DNA from 2 places in the Gordonia phthalatica genome. Region 2 is predicted to be linked to the other one. Evidence: riboswitches for the same ligand, from Rfam matches in the RefSeq annotation. Region 2 holds a riboswitch; the other holds the start of a gene.
What was found. A riboswitch is a leader RNA that binds a small molecule or an ion and turns the genes downstream of it on or off. The one in region 2 is predicted to bind cyclic di-AMP.
Positions count from the first base shown of each region.

Region 1: it holds a riboswitch for cyclic di-AMP, as region 2 does, so the genes downstream of both, ACH46_RS12640 (C40 family peptidase) here and ACH46_RS03825 (transglycosylase family protein) in region 2, are expected to answer to the same signal.

Region 1 covers NZ_CP011853.1:2,696,040-2,700,442, reverse strand. The annotation lists gene ACH46_RS12650 (DEDD exonuclease domain-containing protein) at 1-945, opposite strand, end outside; gene ACH46_RS12645 (hypothetical protein) at 1,171-1,380, shown strand; cyclic di-AMP (ydaO/yuaA leader) riboswitch at 1,492-1,695, shown strand; gene ACH46_RS12640 (C40 family peptidase) at 1,712-2,287, shown strand; gene ACH46_RS12635 (C40 family peptidase) at 2,416-3,420, shown strand; gene ACH46_RS12630 (peptidase MA family metallohydrolase) at 3,421-4,403, shown strand, end outside.
Region 2 covers NZ_CP011853.1:821,399-825,801, forward strand. The annotation lists gene ACH46_RS03815 (helicase-associated domain-containing protein) at 1-896, opposite strand, end outside; gene ACH46_RS03820 (hypothetical protein) at 943-1,122, shown strand; gene ACH46_RS03825 (transglycosylase family protein) at 1,289-1,915, opposite strand; cyclic di-AMP (ydaO/yuaA leader) riboswitch at 1,923-2,109, opposite strand; gene ACH46_RS03830 (flavin reductase family protein) at 2,370-2,900, opposite strand; gene ACH46_RS03835 (hypothetical protein) at 2,897-3,106, opposite strand; gene ACH46_RS03840 (cold-shock protein) at 3,220-3,645, shown strand; gene ACH46_RS03845 (DUF2771 family protein) at 3,714-4,310, opposite strand; gene ACH46_RS03850 (MFS transporter) at 4,336-4,403, opposite strand, start outside.

The sequences.
Region 1 (4,403 bases), 1.9 Mb from region 2:
GATCCACCAGCCGCGCTGCGGATTGCGGGAGCGACGATTGTAGGAGGGCTTGTGCACGCCGAGCAGTCGCAGCTCGGCGACGGCTGCCTCCAGTGCGTGGGCGCATTCGACGTGGTCGACGCGGACGGCGAGGCCGACCATCTCGGCCATCCGGCTGCGGGGGTCGCTGCCGTTGAAGTAACCGGACACCCGCCGGTGCAGATCGACGGCGGTCCCTATGTAAAGGACTTCGTCGCCGGGCCCGCGGAACAGATAGACGCCGGGCCGGTGCGGCAGCGCTGCCGCCATCCCGCGCTTGGCACGCATGGCGGGCGTCGCGCGCGGGAGGTAGGAGGTGAGGTCGCCGACCGTCTGGACGCCCTGGTTGCCGACGCGCTCCAGGAGGTGGTGGAAGACGTCGACGGTGGCGCGGGCGTCGTCCAGCGCCCGGTGGGTCGGACGGACCGACACGTCGAACAGGTCGGCCAGGGCGGACAGTTTGACCGTCGGCGCCTCCTGTCTGCTGAGGACGCGGCGGGCCATGACGACGGTGCACAGCGAGGCGGTGAAGGTCCACGGCAGCTTCATGCGCGCGGCGCTCTTGCGAAGGAAGCCCATGTCGAATCGGGCGTTGTGGGCCACCAGGATGCTGCCGCGGGCGAACTCGACGAACGACGGCAGCACCTCTTCGATGCGGGGTGCGTCGTAGACCATGGCGGTCGTGATGCCGGTCAGCGCCACGATCTGCGGGGGAATGGTGCGTCCGGGATCGACGAGCGTGGCGAACTCGCCAAGGACCTCGCCGCCGCGGATCTTGACCGCGCCGATCTCGGTGATGCGGTCGGTGTCGGCGCTGCCGCCCGTCGTCTCGAGGTCGACGACGACGAAGGTCGTCTCGCGCAGCGCGGAGGCGGCGAACTCCTCGGACTCGGGGAGATCGGAGAACGACAACTGTTCGACTGCCATGCCCCGCACGCTACGACCGGCCTCCGACAATTCCTCGCGACGGCGCCCCGGAATTGTCAGAGGTCGTTCGTACTCTCCACCACAGGTTGAAAGTCGGTGCCCGACGGTCGAGTCACATCCTGCGAGATGCCCGGTTCGGTGTCACGGCACCCTCATTGAGAGGGAGATCACATGAAAATCGATTGTGCGCGATGCCCGGCCCGAGCCCGTGCCTGTGACGACTGCATGATGCAGGTCTTCTTCAGCCCGGCTACCAGCGAGTATGGGGTTCACGGGGCGCTCGTGGCGCACGATGCGGATCTGGTGGATGCGATCGATGTGTTCGTCGACACAGAATTGGTCTCATTGGACGACGCCGATGAGGCACGACGGCGTGTCACTGCAGGTGAAGGCAATTTTGCCGAAAAGTGGCCCAGAGGTCTCCGCGCGGTGTGATCGCGGGGGCCACGGCACGAACGCGTGCGTTCAGTGGACATCGCAGTCAGGGTTTCGTAATCTTTCTGAGACCTTCCAGTCAGGGTTCTCCCGGAGTGATCCGGAGTGCCCGGAGGGTCGTCGCCTAATCGCCCTTACCAACGGGGGCGAACCGGGGAACCACTTCCTCCGCGCGCAGTGCCAACGCCTGCCGCGCGGATCGGGGTGAATCGCACAGCGGTCGAAGCCGATAAGGCTTTACTTCTGGCGTGCGTAGGGCCATCTCTTCCGGCCCGAACCCGACAGCTAACCCGGTCGGCGATAGGGAGAACAACAAGGAGTACGTGTTTCCGTGGCCAAACATCGTTTGGAGCAGCCTGCCGTCGGTCAGAAGGCAGCCAAGTCCGCGCTCATCGCCGGCTCGATCGCCATCGGCGGATCGCTGGCATTCGCCGCCGCTCCGGCTGACGCCGCCCCGGTGACCATTCCGAACGTCGGCACCTTCGACATTCCGGGTCTGCCGCCGAACGCGGTGCCGAAGGCACCGAGCGTTCCGCAGTTCGACATGGGCACCAAGCAGCAGGTCCGCGCCAAGAAGGCACTGCGCGCCGCTGAGTCCAAGATCGGCTCGCCCTACGTGTACGGCGCCGCCGGCCCCAACGCTTTCGACTGCTCGGGCCTCACCTCGTGGGCCTACAAGCAGGCAGGCAAGATCATCCCGCGCGACAGCTACGGCCAGATGGGCGGCGGCACCCCCGTCGCGTCGCTGGCAGCGGCCCGTCCCGGCGACATCCTGATCTTCAACGGTGGCAGCCACGCCGGCATCTACGCGGGCAACGGCATGTTCGTGCACTCGTCGACCGAGGGCGTGCCGGTGAAGCGCGACCGTGTCAAGGCATGGAACCTCACCACCATCCGTCGCTACTGAGCGACCACAGTTCGATCTAAGTGCAGGGCGGGACGGCATGGTGCCGCCCCGCCCTCACTGCTATCCCGGAATCAGGTGCGAGTGTGTTGAACAAGGCGGGACCGCGGACGCGCAAGTGCGCCGCGGTCATGGGAGTTGCCGCGATCACGGCATCGATGCTGATCGGTGGCGCCCCGGTCTCGGCCGAACCGACGCCCGCCCGCAGCGCCGACCAACTGCTCGCCAAGTATCGGGGCCTGTCGGTCGACGCCGAGAAGACCGCCGAGGCCATGAAGGCCGTGCAGGTCGAGTACGAGTCGCAGCGCACGATCGTCCGCGTGGAGCGCGGCAAGGCCAAAGCCGCGGCCGCGAAGGTCGAGACGATGAACGACCGGATGGCCGTCGCGCAGAAGCGAGTCGACGCGATCGCCCGCGCGAGCTACCGCGGCGCGCGCATCAATCGGCTGTACGCCATGCTGGTGAGCGACTCGCCCCAGAACCTCCTCGACACCATGTCCGGACTCGAGGTGATGTCACGGCAGTCGGCCGCCGACCTGCGCAGCGTCGTGAAGGTGGCGCGCGAGGCCAAGGCGGCGAAGGCGGATGCGGAGCGGACCGCGGACGCAGCGACCCGCGCGATCGCCGCGTCGGAGAAGACCCGCGGTGAACTGCAGGCGAAACAGGCGGATCTGCAACTGCAGGCCGTCCAGATCCGCGCGATCTACCAGTCGATGACCGGTCGGCAGCTCGCCGCGCTGCGCGGCCCCAAGTACAAGTTCGACGCCAAGGCCGTCCCGAAGGGCACCTCGCCCGAGCTCGTCGCAGTCCAGGCGGCCATCTCGCGGATCGGCGACCCCTACGTGTGGGGTGCGGTGGGACCCGACCAGTTCGACTGCTCCGGGCTGATGCTGTGGGCGTACAAGCAGGCCGGACGCACCATTCCGCGGACCAGCGAGGCACAGCTCGGCGGAGGCAAGCCCGTCGACCGCGCTGATCTGAAGCCCGGAGACCTGATCATCTACTATCCGGATGCGCACCACGTCGGCATGTACGTCGGCGACGGCTACGTGATCCACGCATCGACCTTCGGCGTCCCGGTGGCCGTGGTGCCGATCGACAAGGCCGGTCCGTACAACTCCGCGCGACGGTACTGAGTGCGGACGCGTAGAACCGCAGTCGCGGTCCCGGTCCTCGTCGTCGCGCTGCTGGCCGCTCCGCTGACGGCCTGTGGTTCCTCGGACGAGTCGGCATCGGCCACGTCCTCGACGGTCTCCACCACCCCGCTCAATCCGTATGAACAGCAGCGCTACGACGGTGTCACCGCGCTCCTGGACCAGCTGACTGCGACCCTCCGCGGCGGCGACCGCGCCGGGCTGGCGGAACTGATCGACGACGCCGCGACGCCGGAGTTCCGCCGTCATCTCGAGGCGGTCGCCGGCGACTTCGTCGGCACCGCGCAGAAGATCACCGGGTCTCGCACACCCGAGCCGTCGCCTGCGCCGTCGAGCGAGACGACGTCGCCCGGCCGGTCGGCTCCGACGTCGACGAAGCCCAAGCCGCCCACGTCGACTCGGACCGCTCCAGCGCCGACGGCCCGCACCGTGAACGCCGGGCCGTTGAAGCTCAAGGAGTTCCGCTTCCGGGTGGCGCCGCAGACCGGTGCGGAGCAGCTGTTGGACCCCGCGTTCTCCGCGCGACTGGAGGCGCAGGGCGCCACCGACACCTGGGTGACCCCTGTCGACATCGAGTACGCGCTCGGCGGGACGTCTGCGCCCGGCCTGAACGAGCCGACGGTCACCCTGCACCGCAGCTACACCTTCGCCCGGTACGGCGACGACTGGAAGATCGTCGGCGACGGGGGATCGGCCCCCGACGCCACCGCGCAGTCCGACGAGAATCCGAAGGCGCCCGAACTGGGTCCGTGGGACTTCCCGGGTCTGGCCGCCACCGATGTGAAGACCGCGGGCGGCACGTCCACCGTCCTGTTCTACAAGGGGGCGGAGAAGACCGCCGCCACGGCGGCCACCATCCTGTCCGGAGCGGTCGACGAGGTGTCCCACTTCTGGGGCGACGACTGGGTGCGCCGGGTCGGCATGATCTCGACGTCCACCCCGGACCAGTTCGCCGGCCTCACCAA
Region 2 (4,403 bases):
AGCTCGCGGATGCCGAGGCCACCGGAGCGCAGCAGGGCGGCGGGCGCGGCGCCGAGCGCCTCGATCAGGTCGCCGGCGTGCCGGAGCAGTTCCAGCGCTTCACCGGCGCCCGCGGCGTCGACGGTGTCGGCGTCGAACCGCCCGGGGACGTCCGGATCGGTGAGGGCAGGCGGTCGTAGGGAGGCGGTGAGCAGCGGCGGCTGGTCGCGGAGGATCTGACCCACCTGCGGCGGCAGCTCGACGGTCTGCTCGTCGACCCGCGCCAGCAAGCCGAGAGAGATGAGAGTGGGCACCGGGGCCGACGGGTCGGCGTCCGGTGCGGCGTCGCGGCTGCGGCCGAGGGCGGGCCCTTGGGCGAGCGTCGCGAGCAGTTCACGGGGACGATCGCCTGCGCCGTCGACGCGGGCGCGGATCTCATCGGGTGTCAGGGAGGCCATCGGACCGAGCAGGTGGTTGGCGCGCCAGGGGAGCGCGGTGGGCAGGTGCGCGCCGCCCAACCAGTGCGTGTGCCTGCCGCGTTTGAGCGGTCCGGTGCCCCACAGGAGGCCCGCGGCGACGAGCGCGTCGAGGCGGGCGTCGACGTCCGCGCGGAGGGCGCGCTTGCCGAGGCGGGCGACCACCTCGTCGCGACCGATGGGACCGAGCAGTTCCTTGCGTTCACCGATCTCGGCGGCGGCATCGAGGAAGGTCTCGAGTACGGCGACGGAGAGCAGATCGAGGTTCTCGCCCGCCAGGGAGATCGACGCCGCGGACAGTGCACGAGCTGCGAGGACACCGGTGCCGCGGGGAGGAGGAGACGCGAGATCGGGCCGGGCGATCAGCAGGTCCGCGAGGGCGTCGTCGGACCGCGTGCTCAGGTCGTCGGCCAGACCGCGCAGCGGCAGGTCTGGGCTCATTCGGCCAACTTTACCGCTGGTGAGGCGGGCATGGCACAATGAGGCCGTGGCTAAGAAGACTGGATATGTGGACAACGGCTGGCCGACCGAGATCGGTGATCAGCACGCGGTGACCGAACTCGTCGCGCACCTCGCCGGAGCGCTTTCGCCGTTCGGCGACACCGAGTTCCCGAAGCCGGTGGACGACCTGCCTTACATTCACGCGAAGACCGTCGTCAACCGCTGATCTGAACGACGCTCTGACCGGCCGGACCGTGAGGTCCGGCCGGTTTTCGTGTCTATGGGGAGAGTCGGCGCGCGCGGAGACGAACTCTGCACCATGACCCGACCTCGCATACGCGAAGACCCCCGCCGGAGCGGGGGTCTTCGTCGTCAGATCAGAGTGCTCAGACTCAGAGGAGGTTGAGCAGGCCCTTGTTCTGGTTGTACAGCTTGAGCTGATCGGGGCTCAGGTTGAAGCCCGAGTTCTTCGCAGCGGTCCAGGCGTTCTTCACGGCCGGGTTCACGTTCTTGTTGTTGACCGCGTCGTCGACCTGGCTCTTGGCCTCATCGGAGGTCTTGGCGTCCGAGGTCTTCGGAGCCGGCGACTCCTGCTGCTTCGGAGCCAGCGGGTTGGCCGGAGCGGTCTTCGGCGCGGTGCGCTGGGTGGGGCCCGAGAGGACGCCGCCGCAGGTGGGCCATGCGCCGTTGCCCTGGGTCGCCAGGACGCGCTCGCCGATGGCGATCTGCTGCTCGCGGGTGGCCTGGTCGGCGCTCGGAGCGTACTGGGTGCCGCCGTGGGCCGCCCAGGTGCTCGGGCTGAACTGCAGGCCGCCCTGGTAGCCGTTGCCGGTGTTGATGGCCCAGTTGCCGCCGGACTCGCACTGTGCAACCTGGTTCCACTCGGCGTCCGTTGCGGCCGAAGCGTGGCCTGCGCCCAGGAGGGTGACTCCTGCGCCGCCGCCGATGATGCCGGCGGTGACTGCGATCTTGGCGAAAGTCTTGGTATTGGTCGTCTGCTTGGCGTGACGTCCGGACATAGAAGTTCTTTCCTCTCTCCACGCGCCTACGAGGTGAGCTGTCGGGTTCGAGCGAGAGGTGCTCGGCCCCGCTGGCATCACTGGATGTGACGCTGTCGGGACTTAACCCCAAGGCCGTTCGACGAGTCGATCGGCCGGTTCCTCAAGGGATGTTGGGTCCCCCGTCCTCGCTCCTGAAACTGCATTTGAGGTTGCTCCACCGGCGGAAGCGAGGCTGGGCGCGACCGGTGGAACAGTTCTTCGGGTGATCGCCGGGTCGACGACCGTCATGAACACTACGTCGTTCGAACGGCTGGGTCACCCGTTGCTTCAGACTCGGTTAACGCGCGGGTAGCACTGCGATTCGGACGAAATCACGTCGGCGCTGTTCAGGCCCATGACCCCCATCCCGTGTCCGGTTCGTTATCGATCTGTTATGTGAATAAGATCACACCGCAACTGAGACGTCGGCCACTCAAATCTGGGCGCGACGAGCCTCGAGCGCGCGGAAGCTGCTCGCGTGGAAGACCAGGGGGTCGACGGTGGGATCGCAGCGCAGCGACTCGATCGCCAGCAGCACGACGAAGTGGTCGCCCGCGGGGATCTCGGAGAACACCGTGCAGGCCAGGTGGGCCGTGGCGCCGGGAACGAAGACGGCACCAGACTCGTCGAAGATCGGATGGATGTCGGTGAACCGTTCCTCCGTCGGGCCCGCCAGGCGACGGCAGAGCTCGCCCTGGTGGGCGGCGAAGACGCTGACGCCGACGGTGCCGGGCGCCTTGAGGCTCGGCCACGTCGCCGAGCCGTTGCGCACGCACACCGACACCAGCGGCGGATCGAGCGAGACCGTGGTGAACGCGCTGGCCGACATGCCGATCGGCGCGCCGGCGTCGTCGCGGCGGCACACGGCCACCACTCCGGACGGGAAGCAGCTGAAGGCGCGTTTCAGCGCCGACTGGTCGGTGACCGGGCTCAGAGGGCGGTCCGCGCCCATCGAGGTGGTCATCGACTGCGCCGCCCGGACAGGAGCGCGGCGACCACTCCGACGAGCAGACTCACCGGGGCGCACATCGCGAGGATGTAGAGGATGGCGACCGGCGCGGTCCCGGACTGCCGGACCGCGGGGATCAGCAGCGCGAGAGCGGCGATCATGCCGAGTCCGAAGACGACGACCACCACCGGGAGCAAGCGGGAGGGCTTCTGGGTCTGCATGGCATCCACGGTAGTCGTGGCGCTACCATGAGCAGTAGCGCGCCTCTGCTCGGACTGCCATCGGGCCAGGCGCTTTTGTATGTGGCAGACGACCTCAGTTGAAGGTGATCGCGGTGCCGAGCGGCCGGGTGAAATGGTACGACTCCGAGAAGGGTTTCGGATTCCTGTCGCAGCCTGACGGAGAAGACGTCTACGTGCGCGCCAATGTGCTGCCCGAGGGCGTCTCCGAGTTGAAGGTCGGGCAGAAGGTGGAGTTCGACATGGCGGCCGGTCGACGCGGCCCGCAGGCGCTGCGCGTCTCCGTGCTGGAGCCCGCGCCGAGCGTCGCCCGCAACACTCGCGAAAATGCTCGCCGTGACCGCGACCGCGATGCGAAGCGGCCGTCGCCCGACGAGCTGCACGGCATGGTCGCCGACCTCATCACCCTGCTCGAGAGCAAGGTGCAGCCGGGCCTGCGCAACGGCCGCTACCCGGACCGCAAGACCGCACAGCTGATCTCCGAAGTGGTGCGCGGCGTGACCCGCGAGCTCGATCGCTGACACCGTTCAGGAACGTGGAACGCCCCCGCCGATCGTGAGGATCGGCGGGGGCGTTCCGCTGTGAGGGATCAGTCGCCCTGCGTGCCGTCGAGCGGAGTCTTGTTCGGGATGTCGAAGCCGACCGGCAGCGTTCGGACCGAGAAGACGCCGCGGAACGGGAAGTCGCCCTCGTCGGTGGCCTCCTTCTGACCCGGCGCGGGCAGCTGGACCGCCGAGACCACCGACACCTCGATGCCGATCAGCACTCGGTCCGGCGTGCTCTTCAAGACCTGGGTGGACTTCTCGTCGGGCAGGTGGATCCACTGGACGCGTTCCAGTCCGCGCGGAGTCGCGAACTCGGCCAGCAACGCCCACGGGCTGCTCGAGATCTCCTCGGGCACCGACACCCAGGTCTCGTCTCCGATGCGGACGGGGTGGTCGACGGTGCGAATGACGGGCGTGCCGTCGGCGTTCAACTGAAGGTTGCGGCAGTCGGTCAACTTCTCCGAGCACCAGAACGACGGCTCCACCTGCGCGAGGCCGTCCTCGGCGGTCAGCGCGACCGTCGGGAGCGGCTTCTCGTGACCGCGGACCAGCAGTGCCGTCGCACCGGCGATGATCACGAGCGCGGCGACCACCACCGCTCCGATGATCGCGAGGGCCTTCTTGTCTCCCGGTTGCAGCACGTCTGAACTCGTCTCTCCGTTGGGGCTATCCGCGCGGTCGCGGCTGAGTGGGCATCTGGATGGGCATGGTGGGTGAGGCGTGGTCGGGGCGGC